DNA from 2 places in the Streptomyces sp. NPDC055140 genome. Region 1 is predicted to be linked to the other one. Evidence: predicted binding sites of a transcription regulator. Region 1 holds the regulator's gene; the other holds the start of a gene.
What was found. The regulator HspR, encoded in region 1, represses chaperone genes until heat shock. The targets are predictions, from matches to a motif close to TTGAGNNNNNNNNNCTCAA.

Region 1 (6,036 bases):
TGCACGTGACCGCGAAGGACCTGGGCACGGGCAAGGAGCAGAAGATGACCGTCACCGGCGGCTCCTCGCTGCCGAAGGACGAGGTCGACCGGATGCGCCAGGAGGCCGAGCAGTACGCGGACGAGGACCACCGTCGCCGCGAGGCCGCCGAGACCCGTAACCAGGGCGAGCAGCTCGTCTACCAGACGGAGAAGTTCCTCAAGGACAACGAGGACAAGGTCCCCGGCGAGGTCAAGACCGAGGTCGAGGAGTCGCTCACCGAGCTGAAGGAGAAGCTCAAGGGCGAGGACACGGCCGAGATCCGCACCGCCACCGAGAAGGTCGCCGCCGTCTCGCAGAAGCTGGGCCAGGCCATGTACGCCGACGCCCAGGGCGCGCAGGCCGCGGGTGGTCCCGAGGCCGGTGCCCCGGGCGGCGAGCAGAAGGCCGCTGACGACGACGTCGTCGACGCCGAGATCGTCGACGAGGACCGCAAGGACGGTGCCGCGTGACGGAGGAGACCCCGGGCTTCAGCGAGAGCGACGAGCCTGACGTCCCCTCCGGCGCCACCCCCGACGACGCCGAGCCGAAGGCCGCTCCCTCGCCCGACAAGGGCGAGGGGGCTGCCCCGGCCGGGGACGCAGCAGCATCGGCAGGAGCCGCTTCGACGGTTCAGAACGTAGGCCTGACGGCCCAGCTGGACCAGGTACGCATGGCGCTCGGTGAGCGCACCGCGGACCTCCAGCGGCTCCAGGCCGAGTACCAGAACTACCGTCGCCGGGTGGAGCGGGACCGGGTCACGGTCAAGGAGATCGCGGTCGCGGGCCTCCTGACCGAGCTCCTCCCCGTACTCGACGACATCGGCCGTGCCCGTGAGCACGGAGAGCTGGTCGGCGGCTTCAAGTCGGTCGCCGAGTCGCTCGAGATGGTCGCCGCCAAGATGGGGCTCCAGCAGTTCGGTACGGAGGGCGAGCCCTTCGACCCGACGATCCACGAGGCCCTGATGCACTCGTACGCGCCGGACGTCACCGAGACGACCTGCGTCGCGATCCTGCAGCCGGGCTACCGGTTCGGCGAGCGCACCATCCGCCCCGCGCGGGTGGCGGTGGCCGAGCCGCAGCCCGGGGCCCAGCCGGCCAAGGGCGAGTCCTCCAAGGGCGGGGAATCGGCTGCCGCCGACGACAAGGAGAGCGGTGGCCCGGACGAGGGCTGACGTCAGTAAGCAGCGAGAGGAGGGACGTCGAGGATGAGCACGAAGGACTTCATCGAGAAGGACTACTACAAGGTCCTCGGCGTCCCCAAGGACGCCACCGACGCCGAGATCAAGAAGGCGTACCGCAAGCTCGCCCGTGAGAACCACCCCGACGCCAACAAGGGCAACCTCAAGGCGGAGGAGCGCTTCAAGGAGATCTCCGAGGCGAACGACGTCCTCGGTGACCCCAAGAAGCGCAAGGAGTACGACGAGGCGCGCGCCCTGTTCGGCAACGGCGGATTCCGTCCGGGGCCGGGCGGGGCGGGCGGCGGCACCTTCAACTTCGACCTGGGCGACCTCTTCGGAGGCGGCCCCCAGGGCGGTACGGCAGGGGGTGCCGGCGGGTTCGGTGGCGGACTCGGGGACGTCTTCGGCGGCCTGTTCAACCGGGGCGGCGCGGGCACCGGCACGCGCACGCAGCCGCGCCGCGGCCAGGACATCGAGTCCGAGGTCACCCTCAGTTTCACCGAGGCGGTCGACGGGGCGACGGTGCCGCTGCGCATGTCGTCGCAGGCGCCCTGCAAGGCCTGTTCCGGGACCGGCGACAAGAACGGCACACCGCGTGTGTGCCCGACCTGTGTCGGCACGGGCCAGGTCTCGCGCGGCGGAGGCGGCGGTTTCTCGCTGACCGACCCGTGCGTGGACTGCAAGGGCCGCGGCCTGATCGCGGAGACACCCTGTGAGGTCTGCAAGGGCTCGGGCCGTGCGAAGTCCTCCCGGACGATGCAGGTCCGCATCCCGGCCGGCGTCTCGGACAACCAGCGCATCCGGCTGCGCGGCAAGGGCGCACCGGGCGAGCGGGGCGGCCCCGCGGGCGACCTGTACGTGGTCGTGCACGTGGACTCCCACCCGGTCTTCGGCCGCAAGGGCGACAACCTCACGGTCACGGTTCCGGTCAGTTATCCGGAGGCCGTGCTCGGGGGCGAGGTCAAGGTCCCCACGCTCGGGGGACCCCCGGTCACGCTCAAGCTGCCCCCGGGCACGCCGAACGGGCGGACGATGCGGGCCCGCGGCAAGGGCGCTGTCCGCAAGGACGGCACCCGTGGCGATCTGCTCGTCACGGTGGAGGTCTCGGTCCCCACGGATCTGACCGACACCGCGAAGGACGCTCTCGAGGCGTACCGAAAGGCGACTGCGGACAGCGATCCGCGGGCAGAACTGTTCCAGGCCGCGAAGGGAGCATGAGCGTATGGACGGCCGTCGACGACAGAGTTCCTTTGTTGGCAGGGCCTATGAGCTGACCGACGAGACTCCGGTCTATGTCATCTCGGTGGCCGCCCAGCTCAGCGGGCTGCATCCGCAGACCCTGCGCCAGTACGACCGCCTCGGCCTGGTCTCCCCGGACCGCACGGCCGGGCGCGGCCGGCGCTACTCGGCCCGCGACATCGAACTGCTGCGCACCGTCCAGCAGTTGTCGCAGGACGAGGGCATCAACCTCGCGGGCATCAAGCGCATCATCGAACTGGAGAACCAGGTCGCGGCGCTGCAGGCCCGGGTGGCGGAACTGTCCTCGGCGGTGGAGGGCGCGGCGGCCGCGATGCAGCAGCGCGAGGCGGCGGTGCATGCGTCGTACCGGCGCGACCTGGTGCCGTACCAGGAAGTGCAGCAGACGAGCGCGCTGGTGGTGTGGCGGCCGAAGCGGTCGTCGGAGCAGTAGGCGTAAATGCGCGTGAAGGGGCCGGGAGGTTGATACCTCCCGGCCCCTTCCGTATGCAGCGGTCAGCTCACGCTGACGAAGCCCGGTGCCGACTCCCTGCCCTGGTCATCGACGCCGACGACGTAGAAGGATGAATGGGGGCCCGTTACGTCGAAGTAGCCGGCGTACGGCGAAGCTGTTCCGATCAGCGTCCACGCGTACGGGTCCGGGTAGCGAGAGTAGATCCGCATCTCGCTCGTCCCGCCCGAACCGACGTCCCACGAGATGCGGATCGTGCCGTTGACGTATCGGGCCATGAGGCCCGAGGGCTTCGGGGCTGTGCCCGGCGCGGGCCGGGTGGCAGTCACGGGTTCGGAGGCCGGGGAGACGCGGCCTTCCATGTCGACGGCATCGACTGTGTACGTGACGGCGACGCCCTCCACGGCCCGCGGATCGGTGAAGGCCTCGCCCGACACGATGTCGGGTCCGTCCTGATCCTGCTGTCCCTCGGGCGCCGCCCAGACCTCGTAGTGGTCGACGTTGTCCGAAGAGGGCTCCCAGCGCACGGTGTTACCCGCCGTTGTGCCCTGTGCGGTGAGGCCGGACGGGGTGCTGGGTGGCGTGGGGTCCACGCTGATGACCATCTGCTCGGCGCTGCCCACCGACTCGTTGCCCGCGCGATCGACCGCGCGCACCGCGTAGTAGTACGTCTCGCCGGTCGCCGGCGGAGCATCGGTGTACGAGGTGCCCGGCAGGAGGGCGGCTCCGCTGACGCGGCTCCAGTCGTCGGTGTCGGCGAGGTGCCGGTAGACCCGGTAGCCCGCAACGTCTCCTTCCTTGTTCTCGGACCAACTGACGGTAGCGGTGAGCGTGTTCGTGTCGTAGGTCGCGGTTACTCCGGTTGGGGCCAAGGGCGTGGCCTTGCCGACGCTCACTGTCCGAGAGGAGCTGATACCGCCGTCCGGCAGGGCCGACGCGGGGGTGGTGGCTGTTCCGAGCAGCCCTCCAGCGGTGACGGTCACGACGGCCGTTGCGATCGCTCGCGCGGCGCGGCGGACGCCTGCGGCGCGGGTGGGTCTGTCTGGTGTCATATCACTCAAGACCCCTGCATTCATTGGTTAGTTGTATGGGAGCCGGGAGGCACCCTGACGAGCAGGCCTCCCGGCAGCCTCAGTGGCTTCCCGCCGCCTGCCACAGTGCGATGGCCAGTGCTGTGCAAGAGGTGGCAGCGGCCAGCGACGGCAGCGGCCAGCGGGTACGTTCCAGAGCGTCGAGGCGGTCCTCGTGTTCGCCGAGGGTCTTGTCGGTCTGGTCGGCGCGCTGCAGGAGGAGGGCCAAGTCGCCACGGGTGGTGGCGAATCCGACGTCGACAGACCGGCGCAGGCGCTCCAGTTCCAGAGCGACCCCACTGGCCTCGGGCGGGGTCACGATCCGGCCTCCTTCCGCAGCCACCGCGGCAGCACTCGCTCCACCTCCGGGGTGGCCATCAGACGGGTGAGCGCCGCGGCCATTGCCACGACGCCCGCCAGCGTGGGCACGTCCCTGGCCGCTGGGACGCCGGCCAGGAGCGGCACCAGCGCCACGAGGGTCTGGACGGACGTCCGCAGGGTCCTGCGTGCGGCATCGCTCATGGTCATGGGCCTCCTCCTCAGGTGTGCAGGACGCGCAGCCTGTCCCAGCTGGCGCGTCCCGGAATGCCGTCCGCGGCCTCTCCCACGTAACCGAGCCGGCGCTGCCAGGCGGCGTACGAGAGGACGTCGGCCTCGCCCCACACCGGCCCGGGTCCGACGCGATAGCGGCCGCATCCTTCCGCGACCAGGCGCTTGCCGACAGCGGTGATGAGCGCGCTGCGGCGGCCAGGGGTGAAGTACGCGGCGCCCGGAAACGGCTCGTACGACTGGGGCTCCGGCTCCGGCGCCGGTACGGGTCTGAGGCCGAGCCGCGCCTCGATCCGTGTCCGCATTCCCGCCATCGAGAACGAAGGGTCGATCTTCCGTCGCGTCCACTCCTTGTGGCCGATGACGCTTGCCGCCGACCAGCCGTGGGCCCGGCAGATCGCCGCTGACAGGCGTTCGGCGGCGGCGAGTTGGGCGGCGGGATACGGGTCGCTGCCGTTTCCGAGGTTCTCGATCTCGAAGCCGTAGAAGTGGGTGTTGCCGTCGACGGCGTCCGGGCCGAGCGGGGAGGGGATGGCACGTTCGGCGCGTACGGCGTCGTACACGGCCGCTGATCCGGCGCCCGCGTGGTTGGTGCGGCCGTAGCCCACCAGATGCACGGTGCCGTCCTTGGCGATCAGGCCGATGCACAGCGGTCCGGGCAGCGCGGCAGTGCCGTCGCGGCAGAGGGTGAGGCTGTCGCGGCCGGCGGTGTGGTGCAGCATCACGCCGTTGACCGGGCCCCAGGGGCCCTTGTGATTGCGGTTGTGGGTCTGCCAGTTGAGGTGTTCGGAGATGCGTACGCCTTCGCCGCGCAGGGCGCGGGCGAAGGCGTAGGGGGTCAGGGGCGTGGCCACCGGGGCTCCTTGGCGGTTGAGGTTCTGGGTTCCTACGGGATCGGGTCGACACGGATATAGCGCGTGTCGAAGAACGACGTGTTCGTGGAGACGCTGGAGCGGTACGCGGGCGTGGCCGTGTGCGCGGTGCCGATGGCGAGCCCGCTGACCAGGAACTGCGCCGAGACGGAGGTCCGGTTGGTGGTGTTCACCGCGGCCGCGCGGTTGTCGTCTGCCAGGACCACCACCGCACCCGCAGAGTTGCGGATGTTGGCCGACATGAAGGACGTAGCAGTGGTGGAGGTCCGGATATAGCTGCCCACGGTGACGATGACCTGGCCGGACGCGGGCACGGTGAACGACGCCGCCATCGGGTCACCCAGGGCGTTGCTGAGAGTTTCGACGTACGCGGTCGACGTGGTGTCACCGTCGTCGAGGTTGACCCGGAAGACCGGTACCGGAGCCACGGGCACCCAGACGGATCCGGTGTAGTACATCATCCGGCCGGGAGTGCCGATCCAGGCCAGCATGCCCGCGACCGGCGCGGTCAGTTTGGCGTCGCGCGTCGCCGTGTCCGGGAAGCGCATCACCAGGCGGCCGTCCGCCGCGTCGGCGAGCGCCTTCAGATGGGCCGGCAGGTCGGCGGGATCGGTCGCCTGCGGGTAGGGGAGCGTGCTG
Region 2 (6,036 bases), on a different contig from region 1:
TCTCGACCAGTCGGCCCAGGCGCTCGGTCTGTTTCAGGGCGGTGCGCATGGTCTCGGGGTCGGCGGCCGAGACCCCGTCCACGACGTTCTCCAGGACGGCGCGCAGGCCTGCGATCGGGGTGCGCAGCTCGTGCGAGACGTTCGCCACGAGCTCCTTGCGCTGCTGGTCCTGGGCCTCCAGGTCGTCGGCCATGCGGTTGATGGTCGCGGCCAGGTCGCCCAGCTCGTCGCGCCGGTCGGCGCCACGGACCCGGCGTGTGTAGTCGCCGTGCGAGATGGAGCGGGCGACGGTGTTCATCTCGTCGAGCGGCGCGGTCAGCGAGTGCGCCACGAACTGGGTGATGAGGAGCGTCGCGATGACCGAGAAGACCGTGATGAAACGGAGCTCGGTCTGGGTGCGGACGGCGACCATCAGCAGTCCGGTCGTGATGAACACCGAGACGACGACCAGCGTGCCGAGCTTGGTCTTGATGGAGAACGGCCGCAGACCGCCCTGCACCCAGTGGCCCGCGAGGGGCCGGGCGGCCGGGGGAGCGCCGGGCGGGCGGCCCGGCGGCCCGGGCTCGTACCCGTCCGCGCCCCGTACGTCGGATGCGCCGCCGCTGCCGGTCATGGCGTCGGCGTCTCCAGCGCGTAGCCCACACCGTGGACGGTGCGGATCCGCTCGGCGCCGATCTTCCGGCGCAGCGCCTTGATGTGGCTGTCGACGGTCCGGGTGCCCGACGCGTCCGCCCAGTCCCACACCTCGGCGAGCAGCTGCTCACGCGAGAGGACGGCGCGGGGCGTGTTGGCCAGGCAGACCAGGAGGTCGAACTCCGTGGGCGTCAGATGGACGTCCTCGGAGCGCACCCGCACCCGGCGCTGTGCGTGGTCGATCTCCAGCTCGCCGAGCCGCAGGATGCCGCTCCTGGGCGTGGCCGCCGCGAGCGCCGCGCGCTCGACCCTCCGCAGCAGGACGTGCACGCGCGCCGCGAGCTCCCGCATCGAGAAGGGCTTCGTCATGTAGTCGTCGGCACCCACGCCGAGCCCGACGAGCATGTCCGTCTCGTCGTCGCGCGCCGTGAGCATCATCACCGGCACCGGCCGCTGCGCCTGCACACGGCGGCAGACCTCGAGCCCGTCGAAGCCGGGCAGCATGATGTCGAGGATCAGCAGGTCCGGTTGCCATGCCTCGGCCGTGTCGACCGCCGCCGGACCGTCCTGTGCCGTTTGCACTAGGAATCCCTCGGCACGCAGCCGCGCGGCGATGGCGTCGACGATCGTGGGGTCGTCCTCGACCACCAGGACCCGTCGTTGGGCACCCGGCGTCGCCGTGCTGCCGTTGTGGGAGGTGTGTGTCTGCTCCATCGCCCCGCCCCTGAATGCGCACATCCGTGTGCGCTTGACGCTTGAATGATCTGGGTTTCGGCAGTCAGCGTACGGGGAGTTACCGCGAGTCGGCTACGCAGGCCTGACCCCGAGATGTACGACGTCCGGAACGCCCCGGACAACCGGGATCTCTTCGGTGCGGACCGACCGGAATCCGGCATTCCGCAAGGTTCCTTCAAAATTTGCGGAGGGCTGTGCGGACCACACGGCGAGCACGCCACCGGGAGCGAGCCGCGCCCGACAGGCCGCGAGACCTACCGGTGAGTAGAGATTGTCATTACCCTCCGTCACCGTCCAGTCGGGTCCGTTGTCGATATCGAGGCACAGTGCGTCGTACGTCTCGGTCGATTCCTGGACGTACGAGACAAGGTCCGCCTCCACAATCTCCGTGCGCGGATCGGCGAGCGCGAACCGTGACAGTTCGGACAGTGGGCCCTCGCGATGCCAGTCGACGATCGCCGGCTCGCGCTCGACGACGGTGATGCGGCCCCAGCGGGAATTCGCAGCCGCGTGTGTGAGGGAGAATCCGACACCGAGCCCGCCGATGAGAATTCCGGGCGCCGGGCGGTCGTCGAGAGCGTCCAGCGCCGCGTCGACCAGGAGGCGCTCGGAGCGGCCGTCGGACGTGTCCATCAGGAAGCATCCGTTGGCGATGATCTGGAGCAGCGCGCCGTGGCGCCGCAGTACGACCTCTCCGAACGGCCCCTCGCGCCGGTCGAGGACGACGGGGGCGGTGTGGTCGGTGTCGTACGGGATGGGGTACGAGGTGGACATGGCGTCCATCCTGCCGCAACCGGTGTGACGCCCGGCCGTCCCTGGAACCGGAGTTGGGGGCGCTCGTGCGCGGGTCCTGGGGATCGTGTCCCACGTGACGTCGGTCATGGACAGCGCGGTGCGGGTCGCGAAGTGTGGGCCGGGCCGGAATGGGAAGGGTGCCGCAGGTGGAGCGTGGCGTGACGGTCGAGGCAGACGGGGCGGACGTTACTTCGAGGACTGTTTCTTCGAGGACGTCTTCTTCGGGGACGCTGCCTGCGGCTTCGCGGCCCCTGCTCGACGCCGTTCCGGCTCAGTCGGCGGCCTGTGACATGGCGCCAGCCGCTCCCGGATCCGTGACCGGCGAGCACGCCCCGCCCGAGACCGCCGGCCCCCGGCGCCGGATGCGCCCCTGGCGGTTGCTGCCGACGCCCACGGGGACGCCGTTCACCTTCGCCTACGCCGCCGTGCTCGTCGGCACGTCCCTCTTCGTGATGTTCGCCGATCCCGGCGTCGTCGCGTCCGCGCTGCGGGGTTCCAGCACCGACGTGGCGCACCTCGCGCACACGCCCGTGTTCGTGCTGGTGGCCAGTGCGCTGTGGATCGCCGGCGGGATCACGTCCCCGTTCGCGATCGGCTTCCTGGTCGTTCTCACGGCGCTGGAGCGCCGGATCGGCGGCCGGCGCACCGCCGGTGTCTTCGTCCTCGGCCACACCGTGGCGACGCTCGCCACCGAGGTGCCCGTCGGGCTCTCCGTGATGGCCGGGCGGCTGCCCGAGAGCTCGCTGCACCGCCTCGACTACGGGATCAGCTTCGGTGTGGCCGCGAGTATCGGGGCGCTCGCCGGTCTCCTCACGCCCTGGCTGCGCTGGACCGTGCTCGCCGTCGTCGGCGCAATGCTGGTCGAGGACCTCATCGAGTTCGCGGACCCGATGACGAACTGGGGTCACCTCATGGCGCTGGCCATCGGCGTCGGGACCTGGCCGCTGGTGCGCCGGTGGCGCCGCGCGCCGGGACCGTCCACAGCCTGACGCGTCACCCATCCCCCGGCCGGCCCATGGTCACACACGTCACACACTCCCTCTGAGCTGCGGCTTTCCCATGCCTATCCACTGATCGCCGAGAGCGAACAGTGCCGGGGGAACATTCGGAGGCTCACGTGCATTGAGTCTCCATAGCTCAACTTGACTGCTTAAGGGGAGATCATGGCATCGACGTCCACACCGCTCACCCTGCCCGTGCTGCCGCTCGACGACGAGGTCGTGCTGCCCGGAATGGTGGTGCCCCTCGACCTCAACGACAACGACGTACGCGCCGCGGTGGAGGCCGCCCAGGCGGTGGCCCGTTCCAGCGGATCTGTGGGCGGCAGCAAGCCGAAGGTGCTTCTTGTTCCCCGGATCGACGGCACGTACGCGAACACCGGCGTACTCGGCACCGTCGAGCAGGTGGGCCGGCTCGCCGACGGCGACCCCGGCGCCCTGATCCGCGGCCGCAGCCGCGTACGGATCGGCGCGGGCACGACCGGCCCCGGCGCCGCCCTGTGGGTGGAGGGCCTCGCGGTCGAGGAGACCGTGCCGGAGCCGCTGCCCGGCTCCGTGACCGAGCTGGTCACCGAATACAAGGCACTCGCCACGAACTGGCTGAAGAAGCGCGGCGCCTGGCAGGTCGTGGACCGCGTCCAGCAGATCGACGACGTCTCCGCGCTCGCCGACAACTCCGGCTACTCGCCCTTCCTGAGCACCCCGCAGAAGGTGGAGCTCCTGGAGACGGCCGACCCGGTCGCCCGGCTCAAGCTGGCCACCGAGCAGCTGCGCGAGCACCTCGCCGAGCAGGACGTGGCCGAGTCCATCGCCAAGGACGTGCAGGAGGGCGTCGACAAGCAGCAGCGCGAGTTCCTGCTGCGGCGCCAGCTGGACGCCGTACGCAAGGAGCTGCGCGAGCTGAACGGCGAGAGCGGCAAGGACGCTGCCGAGGAGTCCGACGACTACCGCACGCGGGTCGAGGCCGCCGACCTTCCCGAGAAGGTCCGTGAGGCCGCGCTCAAGGAGGTCGAGAAGCTGGAGCGGTCCAGCGACCAGTCCCCCGAGGGCTCGTGGATCCGCACCTGGCTCGACACCGTCCTCGAACTGCCGTGGAGTGAGCGCACCGAGGACGAGTACGACATCCAGGGCGCCCAGCGCGTTCTTGACGCCGAGCACTCGGGCCTCGAGGACGTGAAGGAGCGCATCACCGAGTACCTGGCCGTGCGCAAGCGGCGTTCCGAGCGCGGGCTCGGCGTCGTCGGCGGACGCAGGGGCGGCGCGGTGCTCGCGCTCGTCGGCCCGCCCGGCGTCGGCAAGACCTCGCTCGGCGAGTCCGTGGCGCACGCCATGGGCCGCAAGTTCGTCCGCGTCGCCCTCGGCGGCGTACGGGACGAGGCGGAGATCCGCGGACACCGGCGTACGTACGTGGGTGCTCTGCCGGGCCGGATCGTCCGCGCGATCAAGGAGGCCGGGTCGATGAACCCGGTCGTGCTGCTCGACGAGATCGACAAGGTGGGGTCCGACTTCCGGGGTGACCCGGCGGCCGCCCTGCTCGAAGTCCTCGACCCTGCGCAGAACCACACGTTCCGCGACCACTACCTGGAGGTCGAACTCGACCTCAGCGACGTCGTGTTCCTCGCGACGGCCAACGTCCTGGAGGCCATCCCGGAGGCCCTGCTCGACCGTATGGAACTGGTCCGTCTCGACGGCTACACCGAGGACGAGAAGGTCGTCATCGCCCGCGACCACCTGCTCCCGCGCCAGCTGGAGCGGGCCGGTCTGGACAAGGACGAGGTCACCCTCGGCGAGAGCGCGCTGCGCAAGCTCGCCGGGGAGTACACGCGGGAAGCCGGCGTGCGCAACCTGGAGCGGTCCGTCGCACGGCTGCTGAGGAAGGTCGCGGCCCAGCACGAACTGGGCGAGCGCGAGCTGCCGTTCACCGTCGAGGACACCGACCTGCGGAGCCTCATCGGGCGTCCGCACCACGTGCCCGAGGCGGCGCAGGACCCGGCCGAGCGCCGTACGGCGGTGCCGGGCGTGGCCACCGGGCTCGCGGTCACCGGAGCGGGCGGCGACGTCCTCTACGTGGAGGCGTCCCTCGCCGACCCGGAGACCGGCGCGGCCGGCCTGACCCTGACCGGTCAGCTCGGTGACGTGATGAAGGAGTCGGCGCAGATCGCGCTCTCCTTCCTGCGTTCGCACGGCGCCGAACTGGAGCTGCCCGTCGCCGACCTGAAGGACCGGGGCGTGCACATCCACTTCCCGGCGGGCGCGGTGCCGAAGGACGGTCCGAGCGCGGGTGTCACCATGACGACCGCTCTCGCGTCGCTGCTCAGCGGGCGCCAGGTCCGTACGGACGTGGCGATGACCGGTGAGGTGTCGCTGACCGGGCGTGTGCTGCCGATCGGTGGCGTCAAGCAGAAGCTGCTCGCCGCGCACCGGGCCGGCATCACCACGGTCGTCATCCCGAAGCGGAACGAGGCGGACCTGGACGACGTCCCCGCCGAGGTCCTGGAGAAGCTGGACGTGCACCCGGTGACGGATGTGCGGCAGGTGCTCGAACTGGCACTGGCGCCGGCCGCCCTGGAGGTTACGGTCGCGGCGTGACGACTGTCCTTCGGTGGGCTTCGCCCACCGGGGCCGGATGACGAAGGCCCGGGTCCCCTCATGGGGCCCGGGCCTTCCGCATGGTCGACCGACCGGCCCACCAGACCGTCAGCCGGCCGCGTACTCGCTGACGGCCTCGGACGACGCGGTCACCGTCACCACGCTGCCGCCCGCCACCAGCTGTGGCAACGCGACGCTGCCGAAGCTGTACCGGGTCGCCCCCGACGGCAAGGGTGGTGCCCAGCGCGTGTCCTGCAACCCCGGCGACCAGGTCTACGCGGCCGCC

Region 2: lon (endopeptidase La) is a predicted target of HspR. The motif match lies at 3,286-3,304, and genes of this name have one in related genera.

What each region holds. Positions count from the first base shown of each region.
Region 1 covers NZ_JBSGTG010000040.1:28,505-34,540, reverse strand. Annotated here, with positions in the region: gene dnaK (molecular chaperone DnaK) at 1-491, shown strand, start outside; gene grpE (nucleotide exchange factor GrpE) at 488-1,192, shown strand; gene dnaJ (molecular chaperone DnaJ) at 1,226-2,416, shown strand; gene ACWFR4_RS42180 (heat shock protein transcriptional repressor HspR) at 2,421-2,888, shown strand; gene ACWFR4_RS42175 (fibronectin type III domain-containing protein) at 2,951-3,958, opposite strand; gene ACWFR4_RS42170 (hypothetical protein) at 4,038-4,295, opposite strand; gene ACWFR4_RS42165 (hypothetical protein) at 4,292-4,504, opposite strand; gene ACWFR4_RS42160 (peptidoglycan-binding protein) at 4,516-5,379, opposite strand; gene ACWFR4_RS42155 (hypothetical protein) at 5,412-6,036, opposite strand, start outside.
Region 2 covers NZ_JBSGTG010000003.1:166,256-172,291, reverse strand. Annotated here, with positions in the region: partial or broken gene ACWFR4_RS08445 (HAMP domain-containing sensor histidine kinase) at 1-593, opposite strand, end outside; gene ACWFR4_RS08440 (response regulator transcription factor) at 610-1,347, opposite strand; gene ACWFR4_RS08435 (spermidine synthase) at 1,441-2,142, opposite strand; gene ACWFR4_RS08430 (rhomboid-like protein) at 2,292-3,152, shown strand; gene lon (endopeptidase La) at 3,327-5,750, shown strand; gene ACWFR4_RS08420 (hypothetical protein) at 5,788-6,036, shown strand, end outside.